2 regions of the Caballeronia zhejiangensis genome follow, and region 1 is predicted to be linked to the other one. Evidence: predicted binding sites of a transcription regulator. Region 1 holds the regulator's gene; the other holds the start of a gene.
The links. The regulator FliA, encoded in region 1, starts transcription of late flagellar genes. The targets are predictions, from matches to a motif close to CTAAAGTTTNNNNNNNNNNNGCCGNTA.
Positions count from the first base shown of each region.

Region 2: LDZ23_RS09915 (DUF4088 family protein) is a predicted target of FliA. The motif match lies at 8,778-8,804, and genes of this name have one in related genera.

Region 1 is NZ_CP084283.1:2,842,727-2,857,269, reverse strand. Features, by position in the region: gene LDZ23_RS13740 (thiamine pyrophosphate-binding protein) at 1-167, opposite strand, end outside; gene flhF (flagellar biosynthesis GTPase FlhF) at 464-2,236, shown strand; gene LDZ23_RS13730 (MinD/ParA family ATP-binding protein) at 2,229-3,146, shown strand; gene LDZ23_RS13725 (RNA polymerase sigma factor FliA) at 3,165-3,896, shown strand; gene LDZ23_RS13720 (GGDEF domain-containing protein) at 3,903-4,997, opposite strand; gene LDZ23_RS13715 (Rieske 2Fe-2S domain-containing protein) at 5,210-6,199, shown strand; tRNA gene LDZ23_RS13710 (tRNA-Arg) at 6,233-6,308, opposite strand; gene LDZ23_RS13705 (c-type cytochrome) at 6,620-7,507, shown strand; partial or broken gene LDZ23_RS13700 (IS4 family transposase) at 7,550-8,308, opposite strand; gene LDZ23_RS13695 (IS110 family RNA-guided transposase) at 8,577-9,611, opposite strand; partial or broken gene LDZ23_RS13690 (transposase domain-containing protein) at 9,696-10,271, opposite strand; gene LDZ23_RS13685 (UvrD-helicase domain-containing protein) at 10,405-12,492, opposite strand; gene LDZ23_RS13680 (oxidoreductase) at 12,646-13,689, shown strand; gene LDZ23_RS13675 (hypothetical protein) at 13,693-14,019, opposite strand; glycine riboswitch at 14,217-14,322, shown strand; glycine riboswitch at 14,332-14,463, shown strand.
Region 2 is NZ_CP084283.1:2,055,308-2,069,850, reverse strand. Features, by position in the region: gene fumC (class II fumarate hydratase) at 1-708, opposite strand, end outside; gene LDZ23_RS09945 (phospholipase D family protein) at 735-2,309, opposite strand; gene LDZ23_RS09940 (MATE family efflux transporter) at 2,716-4,164, opposite strand; gene LDZ23_RS09935 (RNA-binding S4 domain-containing protein) at 4,386-4,607, opposite strand; gene LDZ23_RS09930 (hypothetical protein) at 4,905-5,321, shown strand; gene LDZ23_RS09925 (hypothetical protein) at 5,392-5,649, shown strand; gene LDZ23_RS09920 (ATP-dependent helicase) at 5,800-7,920, shown strand; gene LDZ23_RS09915 (DUF4088 family protein) at 7,929-8,693, opposite strand; gene LDZ23_RS09910 (branched-chain amino acid transport AzlD family protein) at 8,857-9,180, opposite strand; gene LDZ23_RS09905 (AzlC family ABC transporter permease) at 9,177-9,878, opposite strand; gene LDZ23_RS09900 (helix-turn-helix transcriptional regulator) at 10,016-10,837, opposite strand; gene LDZ23_RS09895 (CreA family protein) at 10,912-11,388, opposite strand; gene LDZ23_RS09890 (FadR/GntR family transcriptional regulator) at 11,688-12,431, opposite strand; gene LDZ23_RS09885 ((Fe-S)-binding protein) at 12,542-13,285, shown strand; gene LDZ23_RS09880 (lactate utilization protein B) at 13,282-14,543, shown strand, end outside.

The sequences.
Region 1 (14,543 bases):
ACGATCGTCTGAATCTGCTCGGTCTCGTCGTGCAGGGAATCGAGCACGGCGAGAAAGCTCTCGCCGGGCACGCAGAACACGCGCTCGACGCCGTGATGGACGAGCGCATCGACGAGCAATCGCGCGCCGGTGGTTTGATCCTGTGAGGAAGGGACAGCGGACGTCATGCGAAGAAGTCTCCTTTGATTGTCCGGCGCGGCTTCGATGCGCGCGGAGCCTAAAGCTTACGCCGCCGCGCCCGCGCGCGGAAACGGGCGAAGCGGAATCTTTTTCCGCGCAAACGCCCGCCCTTGCGATGCACGGCGCGCTTCCATCAGCCGAAATACCCCTTTTTCTCACCCCTTATCCAGCGATGGACAAAGACTCAAGTTCGCAATAATGGCTTCACTGAAAAGCGGACACGGCAACGAGCCAAGTGGGTCCGCTTGCTAAAGATCGCAGTTTCACCTCATCGGGGGCAAGTTTGAACATTCGTAAATTCATCGGCGCGAACAGCCGCGACGCACTGCGCCAGGTTCGTGAAGCGCTCGGCCCCGATGCCATCGTGTTGTCCAATCGCACGCTCGATGACGGCTCGGTCGAGATCGTCGGCGTCGCGGACAGCGACATCGCGTCGATCTCGCCCGCCGCGAAGGAACAGGCAGCACGTTCGGCGGGCACGTCGCGCGCCGCGCTGGCCGCCGCTGCAGCCGCGATGCCGGCGAAGCAGCCGGCCGCGAATCCGTACGCGAGCGGCGATGTGTTCTCGTCCGTCTTCGGCGCGAACACCGATGCGGACGATGAATTTCACGCCGAGCCGGAAGCTCGCGCAGAAGACGACACGCCGCCGACGATGGCCGATTCCAATCCGTGGCTGATCGAGCATGCGAAGCGCATCGCGCAGCAGGCGTCGATGCCGTCGAACCGTCCGCTGACCGCGTCGGCTGCGATCGCACGCGGCATGGGCGTGCCGGTCCCGGTGACTGCGCAAGAGACGCGCGTCGAAAAGACGGCGGACTCGGCCCGCTACGCCATGCGTCAGCAAACGAAGCGCGCGGAAGCCGCCGTCGAGCCGAAGGTCCAAACGCCCGACTGGGCACGCGAAGCCGCGCAAATCGCCGCGCGCCGCGCCGCGCAGAAGATCAACGCGAGCGCGCCGCACGCCGAAGCAGCCGAGGCGAACGCCGCGCCGGCATCGAAGGAACACGCATTCGATGGCTTGCCCGCGAACGCGGCGGCCGTCGTTACCGAAGCGATCCGCACGCGCATGGAGCAGGTCGTCAACGAAACGGTGATGAACGAGCTTTCGTCGATGCGCTCGATGATGGAAGAGCACTTCTCCGGTCTCATGTGGGGCGAGCGCCAGCGCCGCAACCCGACGGGTGGCGCGCTCACGAAGCGTTTGTTCGCCGCCGGTTTCTCGGCGCAGCTCGTCCGCATGATGGTGGACAACATGCCGGAACTCGAGAGCGTCGAAGGCGCGCTCGAGTGGGTGCAGCAGGTGCTCGAATCGAACATTCCGGTGATGGACAGCGAAGACGCGCTGATGGAACGCGGCGGCGTGTTCGCACTGATGGGCCCGACTGGCGTCGGCAAGACGACCACGACGGCCAAGCTCGCCGCGCGCTGCGTGATGCGCTTCGGCGCAAGCAAGGTCGCGCTGCTCACGACCGACAGCTACCGTATCGGCGCGCACGAGCAACTGCGCATTTTCGGCAAGATTCTCGGTGTGTCGGTTCACGCGGTGAAAGACGGCGCGGACCTGCAACTCGCGCTTTCGGAACTCCGCAACAAACATATCGTGCTGATCGACACGATCGGCATGAGCCAGCGCGATCGCATGGTCTCGGATCAGATCGCGATGCTGTGCGGCGCGGGTCATCCGGTGCAGCGCATCCTGCTGCTCAACGCGACGAGCCACGGCGACACGCTCAACGAAGTCGTGCAGGCCTACAAGAGCGCGGCGGACCAGCCGCCGCTCGCGGGCTGCATCCTGACCAAGCTCGACGAAGCGACGAATCTCGGCGGCGTGCTCGATACGGTCATCCGCTACAAGCTGCCGGTGCATTACGTGTCGACCGGTCAGAAAGTGCCGGAGAACCTGTACGTCGCGACCAAGCGGTTTCTCATCAAGAGCGCGTTCTGCATCCCGCGCGACAACTCGCCCTTCGTGCCGCAAGACGAAGAAACGCCTGCGCTGCTGTCCGCGTTGTCCGCGCGCGCCACGACCGAACTGCATGAGGTGCACTTTGGATAAGTTCGTGCTCGACCAGGCGGAAGGCCTGCGACGGCTCCTTACGCGCGCCGGTTCGCGCGTGGTGGCGGTCGCGGGCGGACCGGCGGGCATCGGATGCACGTCGGCGGTGGTGAATCTCGGCGCGGCGCTTTCCATCCACGGCAAGGACGTGCTCGTGATCGACGAGCACCGCAACGCGGGATCGGTGAGCCGTCTCGTGGGCACCGAAGACGCGGGCGCGCTCGCCTCGGTGATGTCGGGCCGGCGCATGCTCGGCGATGCCGTCGAGCGCACGCCGTTCGGCTTCTCGCTGATGGCCGCGCCGCGCGACGAACGCATCGTTCACGATGCCGCGCAATGCCGCGCGCTGCTCGACGGTCCGGCGGACATCGTGCTGATCGATGCGCAACTCGATCGCCACGGCGCGCTGTCGACGCTCGCGGCGCAGGCGCATGACTTTCTTATTGTGACGCGGGTAGCCGCGTCGGCGATCACCGAGGCGTATGCGTGCATGAAACGACTGCACTACGCCCATGCGATCGGCCAGTTCCGCGTGCTCGTCAATCACGTGCAGAACCCGGCCGACGCGGCGGTCGCGTTCGACAACCTGTCGGGCGTCGCGAGCCGGTATCTGGCCGTGTCGCTCGTGCAGGCGGGATATGTGTCCGAGGATGCGCGCGTCGCTCGGGCGATGGAACTCTCACGCTGCGCAGTCGAAGCGTTCCCGGCCACGGCCGCGGCGCGCGACTACCGCGCAATCGCGGCGGAGCTCCTGCACTGGCCGATGCGCCCCGCGCCTTATATGCGCGATGCGGGCGGCCAGGCCGACGCGCGAAATCCGGTTAGCGACTCTGTACAGGGCGCGCGGGAGGCGTCGCATCGTGCGGCTGCGCTTCACGACTTTGCATTGAGCAGCACGGCGTCGATGTGATCAAGATAGGTGACCAAGATGTATAACGCCCAAGGCAAACTCTCACAGTCGGAAGTGCTGACGAAATACGCACCGCTCGTTCGACGGCTGGGGCTCCAACTCGTCGCCAAGATGCCGGCGAGCGTCGATCTCGACGATCTCATTCAGGCCGGCATGATCGGCCTGCTGGACGCGGCGAGCCGCTACAAGGAAGATCAGGGCGCGCAGTTCGAAACATATGCGAGCCAGCGCATCCGCGGCGCGATGCTGGATGAGCTCCGCGCGAACGACTGGCTGCCGCGCAGCATGCGCAAGACGTCGCGCGAAGTGGAATCGGCGGTGCACAAGGTCGAGCAGAACCTCGGCCGCGCGGCGAGCGAGCAGGAAATCGCCGAGCACATGAAGATGCCGCTCGACGAATATCAGTCGATGCTTCAGGACTTGCACGGCAGCCAGTTGATCTATTACGAAGACTTCGATCGCTCCGCCGACGACGAGCCGTTCCTCGACCGCTATTGCGTCGATCGTTCGGATCCGCTGTCCGCGCTGCTCGACGACAGCCTTCGCGGCGCGCTGATCGAAGCCATCGACAAGCTGCCCGAGCGCGAGAAGCTCCTGATGAGCCTCTATTACGAACGCGGCCTGAACCTGCGCGAAATCGGCGCGGTGATGGAAGTGAGCGAGTCGCGCGTGTGTCAGTTGCACAGCCAAGCGGTCGCGCGTCTGCGCACGAAGCTGCGCGAGCAGGCGTGGACGAGCGTCGAGGCCTGACGTTCCCTAGCTGATCTCGAAGTCCCGCGTCTCGGCGAAGACCGTTTTCCCTTCGCCGAGACTTTTCGCGCGGTACATCGCGCGGTCGGCGGCGCGCAGCACGGCGGTCATGCCGGTTTGATGCGCGGACGCCGCGCTCGAAAGCAGGCATGCGCCGATGCTCGCCGATACCGACACCGGCCGCTCCTGCACCGACGTAATTTCGCCGAGCGCCGAATGGATGTTGTCGGCCACCGACAACACGGCGTCGCGGTCGCGCATCTGATGCGCGAGCACGACGAACTCGTCGCCGCCCAGACGCGCGATGGTGTCCGACTTGCGCATGCGCTTCGCGAGCGAGTCCGCGAAGGCTTGCAGCAGCAGATCGCCGACGGCGTGACCGTAGGTATCGTTCACTTCCTTGAAGCCGTCGAGATCGATCAGAAGGAGCGCGGTGGCGTGATCGCCATTGGCTTCGGGCGCGTTCATCGCGCGATCGACGACTCTTTCCAGCGCGTACCGGTTCGACAGACCCGTGAGCGGATCGGTCGATGCCTGACGCGCTAGATCGCGATTCGCGTTGCCGAGCCGATCGACGAGCACGCTCAGATACACCGATGCGCCGAGTACGCTCAGCGCGAGCCCGATCGCGGCGGGAAGATTCTCGTGCCACCACGGCTGCCAGACGGCCATCGCCGTGACGATGATGAGCGCCGTCGCGCACGATACGGCGAGCGTGCGCTTGCCGTATCGGCATCCCGAACCGATCAGAAACCAGAACATCACCCAGAGAAGCGGCAGCGCCGTTGCGCCGCCCGCGGCGAGCGCGAGCCCGAGGATCGTCTGATCGGCGATGGTCGTGACGGTCAGGCGCGCAACAGAAGGCGCGCTCATGCGGCTGACGATCAGAAGCGTGATCGCCCCATAAGACACATAGAGCGCGACGAGGCGCGTGGTCAGGAAGGCATCGTGTGAAGGGCGGAGCCACGCGAAAACGCCGTAAGCCAGAAGAACCACCGCTCCCATCCAGACCCGCAGCGTGGCCTGCTCGCGTTCCGGATTCCGGTGTTCGGACCATGCGAAGGCATAAGTCCGGCGTGCCGGTTGATGCGCCTGCTCCATACTGAACCCCTGGATGGTGATTTCTTTCTTTTATCTTGCTGCCAAGTACTGCGGCCCCGTCGCATGGCATCGGCTGAATGGAGTGGTATCGAGTTGCACCGAGCGAGCGATCCGCTATTTTGCAACGTTTTGCGAAGACGCTGTGTTTCGTGTAAGAACAGCTTAAGAACGTCCATTTCTCATTCACGGCGATGCGCGACGAATCCATTTCTTTGGCTGCCGAATGGCTGCCCGTTTGCAATAGCGAAGACGTACCGGAAGGCGGCGCGCGCGGATTCATCGTGGCCGATGAGCGGATCGTCGTGTGGCGGGACAGCATCGGCGCGGCGCATGCGTGGCGCGATTACTGTCCGCATCGGGGCGCGCAGTTGTCGCTCGGGCATGTGATGCGCGATCAGATCGTGTGTCCGTATCACGGCTGGAGTTACGACATCGAAGGACAGTGTTTGCGGATTCCGTCGAATCCTTCATTGCGTCCGTCGAAGCGCGCGTGCGCGACGACTTTCGTTTGCGAAGAGAAGTACGGCGTTATCTGGATGTGTTTCGGCGAGCCTGCGTATGCGCTCGATTTCTTTCCCGAAGCCGCGATTCCCGGTGGCCGGCGCATCAATCTCGCGCCGCAGACGGTGAGGTCGTCGGCGCCGCGCGTCGTCGAGAATTTTCTGGACATGGCGCATTTCTCGTTCGTGCATGCGGGGATTCTGGGCGAGGACACGCATACGGAAGTGCCCGATTACGAAGTCGTCGCGAGCGATGAAGGTCTGGAAGCGCGGCAATGCCGATACTGGCAACCGGCGGGAATGCCGGGGCAGGGCGGCGGCGCGATGATCGATTATGTGTATCGCGTGAAGCGGCCTTTGATCGCGAAGCTGACGAAGATGGCGTCGGGCGGGCAGGGCGCGCTGCATATCATGCTGGCGGCGTCGCCGGTGACGCAGACAGAGACGCGCGCGTGGCTCGTCTCGATTCACGAGGATGATTCGACGCATTCCGATCGCGAGTTATACGACTTCAATATGGAGATTTTGATGCAGGACACGCCGGTGGTGGAGTCGCAATGGCCGCAGCGCTTGCCGCTCGATCTCGATGCGGAGTTGCATCAGAAGTGCGATCGGATGGCGGTGGCTTATAGGAGGTGGTTGGCGGGGATGGGGTTTGGTTGGGGGACGACGACGGCGAATCGCGACGGCGGACTCGAGTAGTTTCGACTGCGACGGCTGTCGAGTGGAAACGCTTGGCGCGCCCGGCTGGGATCGAACCAGCAACCCCTGCCTTCGGAGGGCAGTACTCTATCCATTGAGCTACGGGCGCATCGGAGAAGGGCTTGCGGAAGAACTACACACGCCGTAAGACGGCTGCAAGGCCCATGCGAATCCGAGAGGATACCTGTTTTCCGTGACGCCGTCCATCGTGCGGGACCGGACGCCCTGCGCGGAACGAGTCACAAAGCATCACACGATTCGGGTAAACGCCCGCTTCACCGCCCCGGCCACCCCGCGCCGACAGTTAAGCGTTCCGTCTATAATCGACCGTGCCTTCCCCAAGGCGCGCCTAGCGCACTGCCGTAGCTGTCACGCTGTCACTGAACCGACTCACACCAAAAAACGGGAGACGAGACAAGCATGAGCGAAGCACCCCACGGAGCCCCGATCAAGACACCCGGCCAACTCATCGCCGCGGTCATCGCGGGATTCGGCATCCCGGTCGCCATCATCATCCTGCTCGCGGTGTACGTGAACAATTCCACGCGCACCGGCGCCGGCACGGACATCGAGCAGTCGGTCAACGCGCGCATCGCGCCCGCCGCACAAGTCGATGTCCGCGACGCCAACGCGCCGCGCGTCTACAAGTCCGGCGAGGAAGTCTTCAAGGCCGTGTGCTCGGCCTGTCACGCGACAGGCACCGCCGGCGCGCCCAAGTTCGGCGATGCCGGCGCATGGGCCCCGCGCATCGGCGAAGGTTACGACACGCTGCTGCACAACGCGCTCAACGGCAAGGGCGGCATGCCCGCGCGCGGCGGCACCAGCCCCGACGATTACTCCGACTTCGAAATCGCGCGCGCGGTCGTCTATATGGCGAACGGCAGCGGCGGCAAGCTCGCGGAACCGGCGCAACCGGCATCGGGCGCCGCGGCTGCATCGAGCGCGGCAGCGCCCGCCGCAGCCAGTTCGAACGAAAATGCTCAGGCCGCCGCAGCGGTCGCGGCGCTCGCATCGGTGCCGGCGGTTGCATCGGCGGCGCCGGCCGCGGGCGCGCAAAGCGCCGACGCCGCTCAGGCGGGCAAGGCGCTCTACGAGCAGGTCTGTCAGGCGTGTCACGCGGCGGGCGTGCTCGGCGCGCCGAAGTTCGGCGACAAGGCCGCGTGGGCGCCGCGCCTGAAAGAGCCGATGGACACCGTCTACAACTACGCGCTGCACGGCAAGGGCGCGATGCCGCCAAAGGGCGGATCGAACGCATCGGATGCAGATGTGAAAGCCGCCGTCGATTACATGGCGAACGCGGCGAAGTAAGCGAAAACCCTGCGCGAGCGGCCGCGCGAGCGGTAATGCCGTTCAGTTAAGGTCTTTTCTTAGATAGCGAACGGTGTACCGTTTAGGGCGGGATTTGACGACCCGGTCGCATGTGCGTCCGGGTCGTTTTTCGTTGCGCATAGACTTGAGCCTTTCGCGCAGACGCTGAAGGCAGGCGGGTAATTTTGCAAACGCCGGCGTGAGGGCCGCCCACATCATCTCGTGCTGGATCGTGTGAAGCGCTCGCACGAAGCTGATATCAGTCGGAGCAAGTTTCGCTTCTCGCGCGGCGCTCGCGATCTCACGTCGAATCAGGTTGTAGGCGATCAACGCGCCCCATATCTCCTGATAGACCCCTGCGACGGTGCGGCTGCGCAAGGTCAATTCCGAACCCAGCATCGATTGTTTGAGCTCGGCGTAACTGGTTTCGATCTGCCAGCGGCGCTCATAACAGGCGACGATATCAGCGGGCTTGAAGCGTCGGCGATCGATCAGCGAAGTCAGCAGCACGCGTTCGCGTCCGCGCGCGTCGATGGCACGGATCGCCCGCGCGCTCCAGAATTCGGGCAAAGCCGGACATTTCTGGCGCGCCTGCGGCGACACACGCATGCGCACCATCGCATCGTCAGCGCTACCCGAGACGACTTCCCAGCAGGTGTTGGCTTTGGCTGGAATCAGGAAGTGGCGATTGCGCGCGTTCATCGTCAGGCCACACAGGATTTCCGCGGCCAGAAAGCCTTTGTCGAACACCGTCAGTGAGTCTTCCGGGATCTGCGCCAGCAGGCTTTTGGCGTACACCATGCATGGACGCCCCCGGCTTGCCAAGCTCTCATTTGTGACGGAAGGCAGGTAATGATTGCAGCCATGCATCCGGACTTCGCTGTCCGGCGCACGAGCCGGCGGTCCCTAATGGAATGCGCTGGCCGGACTCTCATCATTTCGGCGTGCTCTTGCGCACGCTGGTGTACCCAGAATTTCCCGGCCACGGTCTGACCTGTCTTGCCATCACGTCATGATTGCCTGAGCAATCGGCTGTAGTGTCTTGCTGGTAGTTACGCGTTAAGCATGGTTACGCAGTCGCTAAGGGCGCGTGGTAATCAGGGTGAAACTCGCGGCCGTGGACCAGTAGCGCCCAGACGATCCTCGCGTTCTTGTTCGCGAGCGCGACCACCGCGACATTCGCGTTTCGCCGCTGTAGCAGGCCATTCAGCCACCCGTTCTTGCACTCCTTGCGTTTGGCAATCTGCAGCAGAGAACGCGCGCCGTGAATCAGCAAAGTTCGCAGGTAGGTGTCACCGCGCTTACTGATACCCAGCAGCACGTTCTTGCCGCCGCTGGAGTTTTGTCGGGGTACCAGACCGAGCCACGCTGCAAGTTGCCGGGCACTCCTGAAGCTCTTTGCGTCGCCGACGGACGCGACGAGCGCGCTCGCGGTAAGTGGCCCGATGCCGGGGACACGCGCGAGCCGTCGACTCGTTTCGTCACTGCGGTGCCAGGTCTGAATCTGCGCCTCGAGCTCCCGGACTTGCCGGCCAAGCTCATTCAGGTGGTCCATCAGGCGCTGGATGAGCAATCGAAACGAGCCAGTTAGTTCGTTCTCGGCATCTTCGATCAGCTCGGGTACTTGACGCTCGATATGCCCGATTCCCGTAGGAATAACGATCCCGAATTCCGCGAGCAGTCCGCGAATCTGGTTGGCCTGCGCGGTGCGCGCCCGCACAAAACCCTGGCGTACGCGATGCAGCGACAACACCGATTGCTGCTCGATGCTCTTGACCGGCACGAAACGCATGTTCGGGCGCGCGACCGCCTCGCAGATTGCTTCAGCATCCGCCGCGTCATTCTTGTTCGTCTTGACGTAAGGTTTGACAAACTGAGGTGCGATCAGTCGTACCGTATGACCCATGGCCTGCAGCTTGCGAGCCCAGTAGTGCGCGCCGGCGCATGCCTCCAATCCGATCACGCAGGCAGGGAGGTTGGCGAAGAACTCCGCGACATGATTTCGCTTGAGCACTTTCTTCAACACGGTTCGGCCATGCTCATTTACACCATGAACGGCAAAAACGTTCTTCGCCAGATCGATGCCAACTGTCGTAATCTTCATGATGGGCGCTCCCCTCGGTCAGGTGGTTGCTTCGACACTTCCACTTTGGCACATTGATGCCGTTTCGAGTGGGGGCGTCCATCCCATTATTTCGTTGGTGTCGTAGCGACCGAAATTGATATCGGCGATCAGGTGCGTCGGAATGGCGGTGAGCGTCACGGCGCGCACCTGCGGATAACTCGCCACCTTGCCGCTGGCATAGCCCTGCGCGCCAAAGTGCTCGCGGTTGGCCGCGCTGTCCGGGGTGCGCAGTGTGGTGCCATCCATTGCCCACAGACTTAAGCCCTTGAACGCATGGTGGGCCGCGTCCTGAGTCGTCCACGCTCGCGCGGTCTGTTCAAACAGCCACGCCATCGGCGCTTCGCCAACGCGTTGGCGCGCCTGCGCCGCAGCGCTCTTGCTGACAAACGGGGCGGCCTCGTTGGGCAAGGCCAGATCGAGGCTGTCAAGGACCTCGCTGATCGACCAGTGACGGTACATCGCCAGCGCAATGACCAGCCACACCACCTGCTCGGCCGGAAGGCGACGGCGCCGGATGCTCGCCGTGCCGGTCGCCTGGACTGCGCGTTCGATCCACTCGAAGGGCAGATGCTCGGCCAACCGTCGCAGATCGGCCGGCTCCTGTGCTTCGATCAGGTACGTGAGGTGGTTGGCAAGCATCGCACCGAGAAGTTAACAGCCCGGCGCTCCGTTTACAACCACTTCTCGCTCCACAAACAAAAATGCCGTTCAGCGCTAACTGAACGGCATTACCGCGCGAGCGGGGTTTTTCATCAGCAAGACGGCAAACCGTTCACGTCTTCTGCAACATCGCCTTGAGCATCGCCATGCGATCTTTCGGCGACAAAGGCGCTTCTTCGGCCGTCGGCGGCGGCGCATCGTCGAGCAGCATCTCTGGGATGAACCGCGACGGCTCGCACACCACCGTCTCCCGCGCGCGCTTTCTCTTCTTGCACCAGTTCAGATGCAGACTGCGCTGCGCCCGCGTGATCGCGACATACATCAGCCGGCGCTCTTCCTCGATGCGCGAATCGTCGACGGGCGCGTCGTCGTCCGAACTGCCGCGATGCGGCATGATGCCTTCCTCGACGCCCACCAGAAAGACGTGTGGATACTCCAGCCCCTTCGACGCATGCACCGTCGACAGGCGCACTGCATCCGGGTCTTCTTCCTTGCCTTCGAGCATCGACATCAGCGCGACGGTCTGGATCAGGCCGAGCAGGTTCTTGCCTTCATCGGCGAAACCGTCGGCGGTGTCGAAACCGGTCTGCTCCGCGCCCGGCGCGGCTTCCGGCTTCGTGCCCTTGCGCTTCAGCCATTCGAGAAATTCGAGCACGTTCTGCCATTTCGACTGCGCCTGGCGCTCGTCGTACGCGTCATAGAGATACGACTCGTAGTGGATGGCTTCCATCATGTCGTCGAGAACTTCGGTCGCGGGATCGCGCGCGGCGCGGTCCGACAGACGCCGGATCCATTCGCAGAACGTGCGCAGCGGCTCGACCTGCCGCGCCGACAGACGCGCCTCGATGCCGCCCATGAACACCGCCTCGAACAGCGACACCTTCGCCGCGCCCGCGAATGCGCCGAGCGCTTCGAGCGTCGTGTTGCCGACACCGCGTCGCGGCGTGGTGATCGCGCGGATGAAAGCGGGATCGTCGTCGGGATTGGCGATCAGCCGCAGATACGCGATCAGATCCTTGATCTCGGCCTTGTCGAAGAACGATTGCCCGCCCGAGAGCACATAAGGAATGCGCTCCCGCCGCAACACCTGTTCGAAGATGCGCGCCTGAAAGTTGCCGCGATAGAGAATCGCGTAATCGCGAAATTGCGTGCGCCGCTCGAACTTGTGCGCCGACAAGCGAAACACGACGGATTCCGCCTCGTGCTCTTCGTCGTTGCAGCCGGTGACGGTGATCGTGTCGCCCATGCCGTGCTCGGACCAGAGCTTCTTCTCGAACAGCTTCGGATTGTTGGCGATGACGTTGTTCGCCGCCGTCAGAATCCGCACCGTCGAGCGATAGTTCTGCTCCAGCTTGATGACATGCAGCTTCGGGAAATCCTTGCCGAGCTGCGCGAGATTTTCGATGGTCGCGCCGCGCCAGCCGTAGATCGCCTGGTCATCGTCGCCGACGGCCGTGAACGCGGCGCGCGGACCGGCCAGCAGCTTCACGAGTTCATACTGGCACGCGTTCGTGTCCTGATATTCGTCGATCAGCAGATAGCGCAGGCGGTTCTGCCACTTGTCGCGCACCTGCTCGTTCTCCGCGAAAAGCTGCGCGGGACGCAGGATCAGATCGTCGAAATCGAGCGCCTGATACGCGTGCAGCGTCGCGGCGTAACTCCGATAGACGATCGCCGCCTGATGCTCGTCCTCGTTGCTCGCGAGCACGGACGCCTGATCGGGCGAAACCATCGCGTTCTTCCACAGCGAGATGATCGACTGGATCTTGCGGATCAGGCCTTTGTCCGTCGTGCCGAGCTGTTCCTGAACCATGCCGAAGCAATCGTCGGAATCCATGATCGAGAACTGCGGCTTGAGTCCGACGTGTTCCGCTTCCTGCCGCATGATCTGCACGCCGAGCGAGTGGAACGTGCAAATCGTCAACTGATTGACGGGAATCTTGCGGCCTTCCTTGCCGGGCGTCGTGAGCGTCTTGCCTTCGAGGAGCTTGGCCGTGCGCTCCCGCATTTCGAGCGCGGCCTTGTTCGTGAAGGTGAGCGCGGCGATGTGCTTCGGCTCGAAGCCGCGCCCTTCGATCAGATGCGCGATCTTCTGCGTGATGACGCGCGTCTTGCCGCTGCCCGCGCCGGCGAGCACGAGACAGGGACCATCGAGATAGCGCACGGCTTCGCTTTGCGCGGCGTTCAGACCAGCGGACATCGTTTTGGCTTTGGAGTTTGGGCGCGCCTGGCTGTGACTTGCGCGAAGGAGAGCGCGATGTTAACACGATAGAGGCGACGATAGAGGCGGCGCGGTTCCGGCCCCTGTTCGTGCCACAATATCCGGTCAATTCAACGACAGGACGATGCCCGCATGGACACAGCACTCAAAGTCGGCGTAATGGGCTACGGCCTCGCCGGCGCGACGTTTCACGCGCCCGTCATCGAGCACTGCGGCCGCGCCGAAGTCACGGCCATCGCCACGTCGCAGGCCGAGCGCGCGCAGGCCGATTATCCGAACGCGCGGATCGTCGCGGATTTCGACGCGCTGCTCGCCATCGACGAACTCCAGTGCGTCGTCGTCGCGACGCCGAACGACACGCACTTCGATCTCGCGCATCGGGCGCTGTCGGCGGGCAAACACGTGGTCGTCGACAAACCGGTGACGCTTTCGTCGCGCGACGCCCGCACGCTCGCCGATCTCGCGCAGCAGAAAGGGCTCGTGTTCGCGCCGTTTCACAACCGTCGCTGGGACGGCGATTTCATGACGGTGCGCGCGCTCATCGAAAGCGGACGGCTCGGGCGCATCACGCATTACGAATCGCATTTCGACCGTTTCCGCCCGAAAGTGCCGCAGCGCTGGCGCGAGGAAGCGGAGCGCGGCGGCGGCCTGCTGTTCGATCTGGGGCCGCATCTGATCGATCAGGCGCTGACGCTCTTCGGCGCGCCGCAAACGGTGACGGCGTTCGTGAAGGCGCATCGCGACCACGCGCACGCGCCGGACTACGTGCATCTCGTGCTCGGTTACGCCGACAAGGAAGTAATCCTGCACGCGAGCGCGCTCGCGGCGCTGGAGCCGCCGCGTTTCGCGATCCACGGCACGCGCGGCAGTTATGTGAAGAACGGGCTCGATACGCAGGAAGATCAGTTGCGTTCGGGGATGCGCCCGGGCAATCCGGAGTTCGCGAAGAATCCGCCGGGCACGTTGCGCGAGGTCGATGGCGATCTCGATCTGCGTCACGAATTCGCCACGAGAGATGGCGCGTACGTCGAGTTTTATCGTGCGCTGGCGGCGGCGATTCTGGATGGCAAGCCGTTTCCGGTTTCGCCGCAGGACGCAGTCGACACGATGACGATCATCGAACTCGCGATGCAGAGCGAGCAAGAAGGGCGGCGCGTGCCCTTCGCGCGCGGCTGACGCCTAGCGGCGGCTGACGCTGCCGCACGTCGTCCGCACTTCGCCGGCGATGTCGCCGCAGTTCACGTTGCCCGACACCGTCGACACCGCGCCGCCGACATCGCCGCAAGTCACGTTGCCCGACACGGTCGACACGACGCCGACCGCGCCGTGAACCGCGACCGTATCGCAGTTGTCCGCCTGAAACGCCTGAAGGTCGCCGTGCACTTCGAGCGTGATGCGCGTCGCTTCGCCGGCGCTCACGTTCTTGCCGTCGACGAGCACGCGGCCGCCGCGAACCGACACATGGTTGCCTGTATAAGTAACGCCGTTGATGGTGATCGTGGCCATGATCGTCGAAGAGGAATCAACGCGATCCGAACAGTGTACGCATAATTTCATTGCGAAAAAGCGCTGCTTCTGAAACAAACTACGACGGATTTGTCGATACACGCTCGCGCGTTTGCATCGGTTTCGAATCTGCGGAAAAGCGCAATCGCGCAAGTCCGAATCCGTTTGACAACCCCAATTCGGTCGCGTAAATTCTGCCGCACGCGTCGGGAGAGCGCGTGGCCTTTCATCGCAACGAGAAAGACCGCGCCGCCGAAGGGGCATACCCGCAAACTCTCAGGCAAAAGGACCGACCGCGTCGAGGAACGAGTTTCCTCGCACTCTGGAGAGCGGCAGCGGCTTCGTCATTGAGCCAGTTGCCCACCGAAGGGGCGCGCGATGGACCGCGGCACAGCCGTGCACGGTTCGCGCAATCTCTCAGGTACCGAGGACAGAGGGGTCACGCATCGCAACCGCTCGCGGCATGGGCCTTGCGCGCTGCTTCCCGCAGCACGAAAGGCGCATCCGGCAGGCGAATAGTGCGC
Region 2 (14,543 bases), 790 kb from region 1:
CGCCGTGCCGCCCTGCGCGAGCTGATACAGATGCGGCAAAGTCGCCTCGACGTGCTTCATGCTCTGATCGAGCTGCGCGACGTATCCCGAAAACTCCTGCCCGAGCGTGAGCGGCGTCGCGTCCTGCAAGTGCGTACGGCCGATCTTCACGATCTTGTCGAACGCCTTCGCCTTCTTGTCGAGCGTATCGCGCAACGTTTTCAGCGACGGCAGCAGATGCTTCTTGATCGCCACGGCCACGGCGACGTGCATCGCGGTCGGAAACACGTCGTTCGACGACTGGCCGCGATTCACATCGTCGTTCGGATGCACGAGGCGCTCCTCGCCGCGCGGACCGCCCATGATTTCGCTCGCGCGATTGGCGATCACCTCGTTCAGATTCATGTTGGTCTGCGTGCCCGAGCCGGTTTGCCAGACGGCGAGCGGAAATTCGTCGGGATGCTTGCCGTCGATGATTTCCTCGGCCGCCTGAACGATCGCCTTCGCCTTCTTCGAGTCGAGCACCTTCAGGCCTTCGTTCACTTCCGCGGCGGCGTGCTTGATGATCGCGAGCGCGGTGATCAGCTCGGGCGACTGCTTTTCCGTCGAAATCTTGAAGTTTTGCAGCGAGCGCTGCGTCTGCGCGCCCCAGAGCTTGTCGTTCGGCACGGCGATCTCGCCGAACGTGTCCTTCTCCATCCGTACGTCGCCCTTCGCATCGTGTGACATGGCGTGAGTTTCCTTACGAAGTTGGATCAAAGCTGCTTGTCGACGGGCAGCATCATGAAGAGGCCCGTCATCGCATTGCGATAAAGACCTGCCTCGGGATCGAAATTGTAGGTGACGAGACTGCCGTTTTCCTCGGTGATCCAGACGAGGCCCGACTGCGGCGCGCCCGTGCGCCGAAGCTCCTCCGTCACCGCCGCGCTCGCCAGTTGCACCTGCCAGCTCACCTTCGGCGAAATGCCGTTCTCGAAGAGTTTCGCGGCTTCCTCGGCGATCGGCTTGCTGTGGATCACGAGCGCGAGCTCGGTATTGAGCTTCGCCGAACGCGGATCGAGATTCATCGAGCCGATCACGAGGATACTCCGATCGATCACATAGGCCTTCGCGTGCAGGCTCGCGCGCGACTGCGAGCCGAAGAGACCCGCGCGCGGACTGCTTTCGCCTTCGACCTGAATCGGCTTGAACTCGTACAGTTCGACGCCGCTTTGCAGCATCGGAATGCGATACGGCGCGTAGCCCGCCTGCACGGCGACGGCATCGGTCGCGGCGAGCGAATTCGTCAGCACCGCGACGCGCACGCGGCGCTTCGTCAGACCGGCGAGCGCCTTCACGCCCGCGTCGTGCGGCACGAAGTAGGGCGACAGGATCAGGAATTCGCTCTGCGCGTCCTTCAGCAGAGCGACAAGGCGCTCCATCGGCGGGCTTTTATAGTCGTCGCTCGGATGCTCGATCTTCGATGGCGAATCGACCCGGAACTCCGTCGGCGCCCACACGAGGCCCATTTCCTCGCGCGCGATCTGCTGCGCGAGCGGCGTCGCATTGAGCGGCTTCGCGTTCAGCGGATCGGCCTGCTCGCGCCAGTGCTTGCGCAAGTCGTCGCGGGTCTTGTCGAGTTCGCGGGCGTCGAACTTCTGCTTGTTGAGCGCGCGCAGCGGGTACGCGAGCGAACTGTTCCAGTAATCGTCGAAGCTCGCGGATATTTCTTGCGTGACCGGACCGGCGGCGAAGACGTCGAGATCGCGAAACTGCAAGGTCGGGCTCGCGCTGAAGTACTCGTCGCCGAGATTGCGGCCGCCGACGATCGCGATCTGGTTGTCCGCGATCATCGCCTTGTTGTGCATGCGGCGCGTGAAGTGACTGAGATTCGTGAAGAAATTCTGCGTGCGCTCGGAGAAGCTGCGTTGCGCGCTGCCGTACGGGTTGAACACGCGAATCTCGATCTTGTCGTGCGAATTGAGCGCCGCCATGATCTGGTCGATGTCCTTGAAGTTCAGATCGTCGACGAGCATGCGCACGCGCACGCCGCGATCCGCCGCATACAGCGCCGCGCCGAGCAGCAGCTTGCCGGTGTTGTCCTCGTTGGCGATGTAGTACTGCATGTCGAGCGTCTTCGTCGCCGCGCGCGCGAGTGCGATGCGCGCCTGCAGCGCGTCGGTGCCGGTCGGCAGCAGGCGCACCGCCGACTCGTCCGGATGCCGTTTCTCGAGCGGCGCGAGGGCGGTCGCGAGGGGCGTCGTTTCCGTCGATGCCAGCGCGTGGCTCTCCGGCCGGTCGAACGCCGTCGCGGGCGGGCGCGTCTCGCAAGCGGCGACGAGCGTCGTCATCGTCACGATGACGGCGATGTTGCGCACGGCGGCGCCGAATGTTCGTGCGCGCGCGTCGCGGCGCGCGATTTCCCGCAATCCCCGGTTTTCCGACACTTCGATTCCCCGTTCTGGTCGCCGCTCGTGAAGCGCTCGGCGACGTTTTCGCGTTTTCGGTCTTCAGCACGAAAGTAGCAAGGAGCGTACTCGCGCCGGATCTCGAAATTATTCTATGGGAAATCGGGAAAGCGCCGAACGTTGCACTGGGCGGTGGCGTACGGACGAAAAAAAGCCCGCTGGCTAGAGCGGGCCTACAACCCCTGTCACAGATGTCTCAAGGAGGAGACGGGTTCATCGTAGCAATGCGCGCCGCGCGGCCCAACCAAGCATTCGTGCTATGCAAATCGGCGCGCGGATCGTGTGCTTATCAGACGTGACCGTGCGGCGCGGCGCTCGCGGCGCCGGCGTCGTCCGGCCGTGGCGTGATGCCGGTTTCGATGAAGCGCCGGCTGATGCGATGGAAGCGCAGCGTCATCAGCACGGCGACGCTCGCGAGCCCGGCCGCGAGGCCCCACCACAGGCCCTTCGCGCCGAGTTCGAAGTGGAACGCGAGCACATAGCCGGTCGGAAAGCCGACGCCCCAGTAGCCGAACGCGGCGGCGAGCATCGGAATGCGCGTGTCCTTCAGGCCGCGCAGGCAGCCGGAGCCGACCGTCTGCATGCCGTCGACGATCTGGAACACCGCCGCGACGCCGAGCAGCGACGCCGCGAGCGCGACGGTATGCGCGTTGGCGGGATCGTCGAGATGCAGATACAGCCCGACGATCGCGCGCGGCACGGCGATCAGCACGAGCCCGGAGCACATCATGAAGCCGACGCCGAGCGCGAGCGCGACGAAGCCCGCGTGACGCGCGGCGACAGGCACGCCCGCGCCGACCCAGTAGCCGACGCGCACGTTCGCCGCCTGGCCGATCGCCAGCGGCACCATGAACGCGACCGACGCGACGTTGAGTGCGATCTGATGCGCGGCGAGCGGCGCTTCGCCGAGCAGGCCGACCATCATGCCGGTGGCGAGAAAGAGCGTCGATTCGACCCCGTAGGTGATCGCGACGGGCCAGCCGATGCTGAACAGTTCGCCCATCAGCGGCAGGCGCGGGCGCGCGCGCGCGACGAAATGCCGGTAGCGCGGCCGCAGATGCAGCACCGCGACGAGCGCGATCGCGATGCCCCAGACGGTGATCGTCGTCGCCGCCGCCGAGCCGAGGAAGCCTTCGCGCGGCAGGCCGTACGCGCCGTGGATCAGGCCGTAGTTGAGAAAGCCGTTGACGAACACGCCGCCGATGGAGATCCACAAGAGCCTGCGCGCCGCGCCAATGGCGGGCAGAAACGCGCGCATCATCCCGACGCCGATCAGACTGCCGGGCGTCCCCCAGCGCAGCACCGCGCAGTATTCGCCGACGTTCTTCGCGAGCGTCGCGGGTTCGTGGAACGCGAGCAGGATCGGTTCGGCGTAGCTCAGCAGCACGAACGCGGGCACGGCGAGCAGCAAGGAGAGCACGAACCCGGTCCAGTAGATGCCTGGCACGCGATGATCGGCATTCGCGCCGCGCGCATGCGCCACCGACACGGAAACGGACGTCAGCACGCCCTGCAGGAGCGTCACGACGACGAAAAAGAGATTCGCGCCGAGGCCGCCCGCGGCGAGGGCATCGGGGCCGAGCGAGCCGAGCAGGATGGTGTCGGTGACGCCCATCGCCATCTGCGAGAGCTGCGCGATGGCAAGCGGCGCGGCGAGACGCGCCGTGTCGACGGCGTGACGCGAGAGGCTCGGCGGTCCTTGATGCGCGCGCGCGGCGCGCGTGACTGGCGGTTGCATGTTGATCGGATCGAAACGAAAAGGCCGCAATGAGTGCGGCCGGACTGGAACGCGAGGGGGCAAGGATCGAAGCGCAAACGCGCTGACGGGAACCGACGCTGAAACCAGAACGAAAGAACAGACCGTCAGCTTATTGCGTCGCGTGCGGCATGTCGATGACGCGTTTGCTTATGCCCGGATTTTCGCAATTGCGCGGCGTGTGCGCGCAAATCGCCGCGCGCTTAATCGGGCGCGCGCACGTAAATCGTCTGGCCGTCGAGCTTCACTCGCTGACCCGCGCGGATCTTGCAGGTCTTGCGCAGTTCCACCTGGCCGTCGACGGTGACATCGCCCATGGCGACGCGTGCCTTCGCCGAGCCGCCGCTGTCCGCGAGGCCCATCAGCTTGAGCAGATTGTGGAGTTCGATGAAGTCGCCCGTCAGGGTGAATTGGAGTGGCGGCATGAGGCGGGCAAGGCGGGAATGCGGGAAGGGCTCAATGATAAACCACGCCGGGCATGCGCCGTGCTCAGGGATCGCGAGGACCGGTAATCCCCACTCAAGCGCGCTCGTTGGCAAATGTAGCCAGATGAAACCGTCGGTAACAGTGACTGATTTTCGCGAACTTGCCCGATTGACCGCCGGTCCGACCATTTGATCGATGCAGCTTCGGTCATCTTTCCAATCGACAAAAGTCGCGCGGATCGCTCGTTTCACCGTCGTAAGAGCGCCGCCGACGCCAACTAAAGAGAGGACTAGCTCATGACTCGCGCACGAATCCTTTTGATCGGCTCCGCCATCGCCACGTTCGCCGCTTCGGGCGCCTATGCGCAAACCGCGACCCAGTCCGCACCGGTGCAGACTCAAACGCAAGCGCAAGTGCAGCCGATGCAAGCCCAACAGCCGATGACGCCGCCGCCGCAGAACCTCGTCGCGCCCGCGCCGACCGATCCGCTCGTCGAGCGCCGCAATGCCAATGCGAAGGCGAACGCCGAATACAGCGCGTCGAAGAAGGCGTCGAAGGCCGAATTGAAGGCGCAAACCGAGCAGGCCAAGGCGCAGTACAAGGAAGAGGTGAAGAACGCGAAGATCAATCGCAAGGCGGACAAGGACGCCGCCAAGGCCGAATTGAACGCGACCGAGCCGAACGCACCGAAGGACACCGGCTTGCAGCATTAAGCGGGCGAACCGGGAATCGCCGCGAGCTCGCGTTTGGCGCGGCTCGCGGCATCGAACAAGGGAGAAGACCATGAATCGAAAAACTCATGCACTGCTGGCCGCGCTGATCGCGGGGACGTTCGCGAGCGCGAGCGTGGCATCGTTCGCACAAACGACGTCGGATACGCCGACTGCCGCCGATCAAAAGGCCGCGAAGGAACAGAGCAAGGCCGACAAGAAGGCGGCCGTCGCGCAAGCCAAGGCCGACAAGAAAAAGACCGAGGCGCAATCGGACGCCAATGAAGCCGCCGCCGAAGCGAAGCTCAAGAACGCGAAGAAGGCCGACTGACGCAAATCTTTTCCAGCGATGCGAGCCCGGTTCCGTGCGAGCCGGGCTCGTTGCATTTGGGGCCAAAACCCTTGTCGAGCCAAAGGCTTGCGCGTGCGGGTTGTATGGATATACAGTGTGCGTCACTCATTTCCCGCCGCCTTTTCTCCCGTGCTCACGCTCCCCGACACCGCCGACGAATCCACCACGAAACAGGTCGCCGACTATCTCGCGAAGCTCAACGAGGCGCAGCGTCAGGCCGTCGAATTCGGCGTCGACGAACCGGGGCGCGCGGGCGGGCCGCTGCTCGTCATCGCGGGCGCGGGATCGGGCAAGACCAACACGCTCGCGCATCGCGTCGCGCATCTGCTGGTGAAAGGCGCGGATCCGCATCGCATCCTGCTGCTCACGTTTTCGCGCCGCGCGGCGCTCGAAATGACGCGGCGGGTGTCGCGCATCGCAATGAACGCGCTCGGCACGAGAAGCGCAATCGCGCAGGGTTTGTCGTGGTCGGGCACGTTCCATAGCGTCGGCGCGCGGCTGTTGCGCGAATACGCCGATCTCGTCGGGCTCGCGCCGTCGTTCACCATCAACGATCGCGAGGATTCGGCCGATCTCATGAACCTCGTGCGGCACGAGCTCGGTTTGTCGCCGAAGGAAAAGCGCTTTCCCGCCAAATCGACGTGCTTCGCGATCTACTCGCGCGTCGTCAACACCGGCGCGTCCCTGGCGACCGTGCTCGATCAGTCGTATCCGTGGTGCCGCGAGTGGGAAGCGGACCTGAAGCGCCTCTTCGCCGCGTACGTCAGCGCGAAACAGGCGCAAAGCGTGCTCGATTACGACGATCTGCTGCTCTACTGGTCGCATCTCGCGGCGGAGCCGTCGATTGCCGCCGATCTCGCGAGCCGCTTCGATCACGTTCTCGTCGACGAATATCAGGACACGAACCGTCTGCAGGCATCCATTCTTCTCGCGATGAAACCGGACGGGCGCGGCCTCACCGTCGTCGGCGACGATGCCCAATCCATCTACTCGTTTCGCGGCGCGACGGTGCGCAACATCCTCGATTTTCCCGGCCACTTCGATCCGCCCGCCGCGACCGTCACGCTCGACCGCAACTATCGTTCGACCTTGCCGATTCTCGAAGCGTCGAACGCGGTGATCGGCCTCGCGACCGAGCGCTACACGAAGAATCTGTGGACCGACAAGGCATCGGCGCAAAAGCCGCGCGTCGTTGCCGTCGCCGATGAAGCCGATCAGGCGCGCTATGTCGTCGAAAAAGTGCTCGAAGCGCGCGAAGGCGGCATGAAGCTCAAGGCGCAGGCGGTGCTGTTTCGTGCCGCGCATCACAGCGCGGCGCTCGAAATCGAATTGACGCGCCGGAACATTCCGTTCGTGAAGTTCGGCGGGCTGAAGTTTCTCGATTCCGTTCATGTCAAGGACGTGCTCGCGGTGTTGCGCTGGGCCGAGAATCCGCGCGATCGCGTCGCGGGCTTTCGCGTCGCGCAGTTGTTGCCGGGCGTCGGACCGGCGATCGCCGGGCGCCTGCTCGACAGCGTGAGCGCGCCGGACGCGGTGGCGTCGAATGCGATCGCCGCGTTTCAGGCGCCCGCGCGCGCGTCGGAGGACTGGCCGCGTTTCGTCGGCCTGATGGCGAAGCTCTGCGGCCGCGACTCCGGCTGGCCCGCCGAGTTCGAAATGATCCGGCGTTGGTACGAGCCGCATCTGGAACGCAATCACGAGGACGCGGCGATCCGCATCGGCGACGTGTTGCAGATGGAAAGCATCGCGGCGACGTATCCCACGCGCGAGCGCTTTCTCACCGAACTGACGCTCGATCCACCCGACGCGACCAGCGACGAATCCGGCGTGCCGCTGCTCGACGAAGACTATCTGATTCTCTCGACGATCCATTCGGCGAAGGGCCAGGAATGGCGCAACGTGTTCGTGCTGAACGGCGTCGACGGCTGCATTCCGTCCGATCTCGGCACGGGCAGCGACGAAGAACTCGACGAGGAACGGCGGCTGTTATACGTCGCGATGACGCGCGCGAAGGAAGACCTGCACATCATCACGCCGCAGCGCTTCTACGTGTACAACCAGACGCATCTCGGCGACCGTCACGTATGGGCGCAGCGCACGCGTTTCATTCCGCCGCATCTGATGCAGAACTTCGAAGCGGCCGCGTGGCCGCCCGTCATCGCGCCCGCTGCGCCGACGGCGGCGGGGCTGGCTGCGGCCGCGAAAGCGAAGATCGATATCGCGGCGCGCCTAAAGGGAATGTGGGACTGACCTGAATCTCAGCGCTGCGCGCGCGATGCACGCGGCGCGCGCGGCGACGGCGAGAAGATGCTGCGCAGCCATGCTGCGAAGCGTGTGTAGCCGTCGTAAGGCTCTTCGACGAAAAGCTCGGGCCGCAGCGAGCGCAGATATTCCAGCACTTGCTGCGCTTCCTGCTTCTGGATCGAGCCATAGAAGATGCCGAGCCGCAGCAGGCAGCGCAGTTCGCCGAGCTTCTCGCGCGCGGTCGAACCGATGCTCGTCTCCACCGAAATCTTGGTTTCATACACGCGCTGACGTAGCGAATCGGCGAGACGCCATGCGGGCGTCTGCATCTTTTCCTCGACTTCGCGAATATCCGCCGCCGCCGATTTGATCTGCGAGGCGAGCATGTCGACTTGCGATACGTCGCCGTCCGCTTCGGTGACGATCGCCGTCGCCCACGCGCGCGATGCCTTGACGAGATCCTCGGCGGTCCAGTCCGCGCGGATCGCGAAGGCGAAGCCGTGCTCGGCCGCCTGCCGGATCAGGATCTCGACGACGTCCGGAAACTCCTTGTCGAGCGCGCGCTTCGCCCACGCGTACTGGCCGTGCGTGAGCATGCGCTGCACCGCCTGCTCGGTGAGCGGCGTGTTGTTGTCCAGGAGCTTCGCGCGCAGGAAGTCCTCGAACGAAGGCGTGACGAATTGCGGATCCAGCTTCAGCGACAGACGCGTGAACGCTTCGAAATCGCGCTGCAGCGAAGCGATGGTCTCGTCGCGTAACGATAAGGTGATTTGACGCATGTTGGTTCCCGGTTCCGCCTTCGATCTCCGAAGGCGGGAAAAGCTGTCGGCGCCGCGTCTCAGGCGGAGTCCATTCGTTTCTGTTATCGGCGCGCGCTTCAGGAACTTGAGGATTCTTCGATGCTCTTTGAAAGCCGTTTAACGGCTGATGGAGAGAAAACGTTTAGCGCAGCACGGCGAACTGCCACGCGAAAAACACCGCGAGCGACACGGCAATCGTCAAAAGCGGCCGTTTCGTGAACGCGCAAACGATGATCGCGACGATCGCAGCCACGAGCTGCGGATTGCGCCAGGTGATTTCCGCGCCGTTGCCGTGCGGCGAGACGGTCATCGGCACGATGATCGCGGTGAGCACCGTCACCGGCACGAACGAAAGCGCGGTGCGGACGATCGGCGGAAAGGGCAGGCGTTCGCCCAGCACGAACACGGCGGCGCGGATCGCAAACGTAACGGCCGCCATGCCGAAGATCAGCGTGACGTAGTTCATTGCGTGCGCTCCTTCGCGTTCTTCAGACGATGTTTCGCGTGGCCCTTCGCCTGCGGACGGTTTTCCATCAGCGTGAGCAGCATGCCGACGGCCACGCCGACGAACACCGCCGCGAGCAGGCCGAGCTTGTACGGCCAGCCTTGCCACGCGAAGGACAGGACGCCCGATGCGAGCGCCGCCGCGACGAAGCGCACGGCGACGAGCTGCGGCACGACGATCGCGATGAACGTCGCGACCATCGCGAAGTCGAGCCCGAGCGATTTCAGTCCGGGAAACGCGGCGCCGAACAGGAGGCCGAGGAGCGTCCACAACTGCCAGTTCAGATACATCGCGACGCCGGAGCCGAAGAAGTAGTGCGGCCCGATCTCGCCCGGCGCGCGCTTCCGATAGTGCGCGTAGGCGACGGCGAAGACCTCGTCGGTGAGCATGCCCGCGAGCGCCCAGCGCCAGCGGCGCGGCAGATGCGCGACATACGGCGCGAGCGTCGCGGAATAGAGCACATGACGCAGATTGACGACGAGCGTCGTCGCCAGAATGACGGCGAAGCTCGCGTGCGACGCGATCAGGCCGACCGCGATGAACTGCGCCGAGCCCGCGAACACGACGAGCGACATCAACTGGCCGTGCCAGAGCGTGAGCGGACTTGCGGTGACGAGCGTGCCGAAGATCACGCCGAAGGGCGCGGCGCCGATCATCATCGGGATGGTGTCGCGTGCGCCGGCGGCGAATTCGCGCAAAGGTGTTGCTTTCAAGATTTCCTCCTATGGAAGCGAGGATACGCAAAACGTCGATGAGAATGCTTGTACGTTCTTGCGCTTTCCCGAGGCCGGACCGCCTAACGCCAGCGGCCGGGCGGCACGCCGAACGTGCGCTTGAAATGGCGCGTGAAGTGACTCTGATCCGTGAAACCGCTCGCCGCCGCGACATCCGTCACGGATGCGCCCGCGCGCAACGCCGGCAGCGCGCGCACGATCCGCAGCTGATTGCGCCACGCATGCGGCGCGAGACCGGTTTCGCGCGTGAAGAGGCGCGCGGCGTGGAAGGTCGAGAGACCGACCGTCTGCGCGAGTTCGGCGAGCGTGACGGGTTCGAGGAGATCGTCGGCGAGGCGGGATTTCATCGTCGTGACGCGGTGCGCGTCGGCGGCGAGCGGCGCGATGCGCGGACGTTCGAGCGCGTGGCGTCCGAGCAGCGTCGTCACTGCATCGACGAGCGCCAGTTCCGCGGCGAGCGGGTCGGCGCCGTTTTCCAGCAGGCGATGCGCGATCTGCAAACGCCGCGCGAGATCGGGATCGCGGATGATTTCATCCGGAAACCACGGCGACGATTCCGGCCGCCCCGACAGGTCGCGCGCGAGAGTTTCGACGAACGGCACCGGCAGATAGAACACGCGATAGCGCCAGCCCGCATCGACGGCCCGCGCGCCGGTATGCACTTCGCCGGGATTGATCACCGGCACCGAACCGGCTTCGGCGACGTGATGCGCGCCGCGATAGTCGAAGCACTCCGCGCCGGCCTCGATCACGGGCACCGTATAGGCGTCATGCCAGTGCGGCGAGAATTCGTGATCGTAGTATTCGGCCGTGACCATGTCCGCGTCCGGCACGAGCGGCGAGCGCCAGTAGCGTGCGGCATTGCGGAAACGGTCGGCGTGCATGATCGAGCAATTCTGAGATAAGCGGAATCGCCCAGTTTACAACTTTGCTTCGCGCCCGGCCGGACAGTTGCGTGTCACTTCACCGGTATGGTCGTGCCCTCGGGCATCGGAACCGCCGTCACGCTGTTTTTCGGGCTGCCGGTCGCGATGCGGTCGCTGTAAGTCAGATAGACGAGCGTATTGCGTTTCGTATCGACGACGCGCACCACATGCAGCGTCTTGAAGATGAAAGACATGCCGGCCGAGAACACGTCGGTTTTCTGCTTGAGCGGTTCGGCTATCTTGATCGGCCCGACCTGGCGGCACGCGATCGACGCTTCCGTCGGATCTTCGGCGATGCCCAGCGTGCCTTTCACGCCGCCCGTGCGCGCGCGGGACACATAGCAGGTGACGCCCTGGACGAGCGGATCGTCGTACGCATCGACGGTCACGCGGTCCGATCCGGTGAAGCGGAAGTTGGTGTTGACGCTCGCGATTTCCTCCGCGTGCGCGAGTCCGGCGCCGGAGAAAAGTGCGAGCGATGCGGCGAGCGCGAGGACGGAGCGGTTCATCGTCATCCTTCGGAAAAGAGAAAGGGCGTCGTATTGTATCGACGCCCTTGGCTCTTCGATGCATCTCGTGCCCGCATGCGGTCAATGAAAGATCAGATACAGAATCACCAGCACGATGACCGGCACGCCGAGCAGCCATCCGAGTAGATAAGGCATGTTGTCCTCCTTCGCATGTTGTTTTCGACGGTTTCAGTATCGCGAGGATGCGCCGCCCGCGTTAGCCGTGCGTGTCCGAAATGCGTGTAGGCGACGTCCTATCATCACTTTCTTGCGGCTTACAGATTCGTAATGTGATTGGATCAGGCCGCGCGGTTTTTCTTCGCGGGAACATCGCGATACAGCGTGCGCACGTAATCGAGATGCGCGCCCGCGCACTCCCGCGCCCGCGCCGGATCGCGCGCTACGATCGCATCGAAGATCGCGCGATGCTGCGTCATCAGGTTCGCTTCGACTTCGTCGTCGTAATCGACGAGACGGTGCGACGTGAGCATCGATTCGCGCACCAGTTCATTGAGTCCGTGCATGACGTGCGTGAGCGCGACGTTGTGCGTCGCGTCCGCGATGGCGAGATGGAACGCCGCGTCTCTCTCCGCGATGCGCGTGCTTTTTTCGGCGACGGCGTTTTGCAGCGCGTCGAAGGCAGCGGCGATGCGCGCCAGATCGTCGTCGGTGGCGCGCTCGGCGGCGTAGGCGGTCGAGAGCGTTTCGAGGCCGTGGCGAAGTTCGAGAACGTCGGCGCTCGCGTTCGGTTGTTGCTCGAGCAGGGCGGCGAGCGGATGCGACACGAGCGGCGCGGTCACATCCGATACGACAAAACCGCCGCGCCCGGCCGCGCGGATGAATCCGTCCGACTCCAGACGGATCAACGCCTCCCGCAGCGACGGACGCGACACGTTCAACTGCTCCGCCAGATCGCGCTCGGCGGGCAGGCGCTGGCCCGGCAGCAGCGTGCCGTTCGAAATCAATTCCCGGATCTGTCCCGACACGACATCGGAGAGACGCACGCGGGCGTAGGAATGCGCATGGACGGGCTGGAAAGTCATCGTTCGACGTGAATGCGAGGTGAAAGCCGGGGAATGCCCGAGTTTGACACGAAAGAGGCATCTCATTAAAGTCTTGGTCAGACCAAGCTTACCAAATCGCCGAACCCGTCATGAAAGTCGCCTTGTTCGTCCCCTGTTTCATCGACGCTTTTTATCCGCAGGTCGGCATCGCCACGCTCGAACTGCTCGAACGGCTGGGCGTGGACGTCGACTATCCGCAGGATCAGACCTGTTGCGGCCAGCCGATGGCCAATAGCGGCGCACACAAGGAGGCTGCCGGCGCCGAGCGCGTGTTCGCGCGCAATTTCGCCGACTACGACTATGTCGTCGGGCCATCGGCGAGTTGCACGCATCACGTACGCGAGCATTTCACCGCGATCGAGCAGACGAGCGCCGTGCAGAAGGTGCGGCGCAACACGTTCGAGCTCGTCGAATTCCTGCACGACGTGCTGAAGGTGCGCGAGTTTCCGTGGGCCGAATTTCCGCACAAGGTCGGGCTGCACAACAGTTGCAGCGCGGTGCGGCATCTGCGCGAAACGTCGAATTCGGAAGTGGCCGGAACGCCGTATTCGAAGCCGCGCACGCTGCTCGAACGCGTGAGGGGTATCGAGTTTGTCGCGCCCGCGCGTGCCGACGAATGCTGCGGATTCGGCGGCACGTTCTCGGTGACGGAAGAGGCCGTCTCCGTGCGGATGGGTCAGGACAAGGTGCGCGATCACGTCGGCGCGGGCGCGGAGTACATCGTGTCGGGCGACATGTCGTGTCTCATGCATCAGCAAGGCTGCGCCGAGCGCATGAAAGCCGATGCGAAGTTCATCCACATCGCGCAGGTTCTGAACGGAGCGCGCGCATGAGCAAAAGCGTTCGGATCGATCACGCGAAGGCGGCGGGCGCGTTCCTGCAGAAGCCAGATCACGTCGCGTTCCACGACAAGCGTCTGTGGGACTTGCGCAGCAAGCGCGACGCGCAGGCGCACGGCATCCCCGAATGGGAGACGATGCGCAATCTCGCATCGGCGATCAAGGAACACACGCTGTCCAATCTCGCCGATTACATCGCGCAGTTCGTCGATCAGGCCGAGAAAAACGGCGTCGTCGTGCATTTCGCGGCGAACGCCGAGGAGCACAACGCGCTCGTCTTCAAGCTGATGAGCGAGCGCGGCATGACGTCGCTCGTGAAGAGCAAGTCGATGCTCACCGACGAGTGCTACATGCGCGACTATCTCGGACCGCGCGGCATCACGGTGATGGAAACCGATCTCGGCGAGCGCATCCAGCAACTCGATCATCAGGATCCGAGCCATATGGTCGTGCCGGCCGTGCACAAGCTGCGCGCGGACGTGGCCGAACTGTTCGGCAAGACGATCGGCACCGATCCGCGGAACAGCGACATCCACTATCTCGCGGAAAGCCAGCGCATGAACACGCGGCCGTATTTCGTGCGCGAGAAGACGGCGGGCATGACGGGCTGCAACTTCGCGGTCGCGGAGACGGGCACGGTCGTCGTGTGCACGAACGAGGGCAACGCGGATCTTTCGGCGAACGTGCCGCCGCTGCATATCGCGTCGATCGGCATCGAAAAGATCATTCCGACGATCAGCGATCTCGGCGTGTTCGTTCGAATGTTGTCGAGAAGCGCGCTCGGCTCGCCGATCACGCAGTACACGTCGCATTTTCGCGCGCCGCGTCCGGGCACGGAGATGCACTTCATCCTCGTCGATAACGGCCGCTCAGAACGCCTCGCGATGGACGATTTCTGGTACTCGCTCAAGTGCATCCGCTGCGGCGCGTGCATGAATACGTGTCCGGTGTATCGCAGAAGCGGCGGGCTTTCGTATGGCGGGACGTACTCCGGTCCGATCGGCGCGATCATCAATCCGACGCACGATTTGAAGCGCTATAGCGCGCTGCCGTTCGCGTCGACGATGAACGGCAGTTGCACGAACGTGTGTCCCGTGAAGGTGAACATTCACGAGCAGATCTACAAGTGGCGCGAGGTCATCGCCGAGAAGCACGAAGTGCCGTTCGTGAAGCAGGAAGTGCTGAAGATGGCGGGGCGCCTGCTCGCGAGCCCGACGCTCTATCGTGCGACGGTCGCATCGCTCGGCGGCGC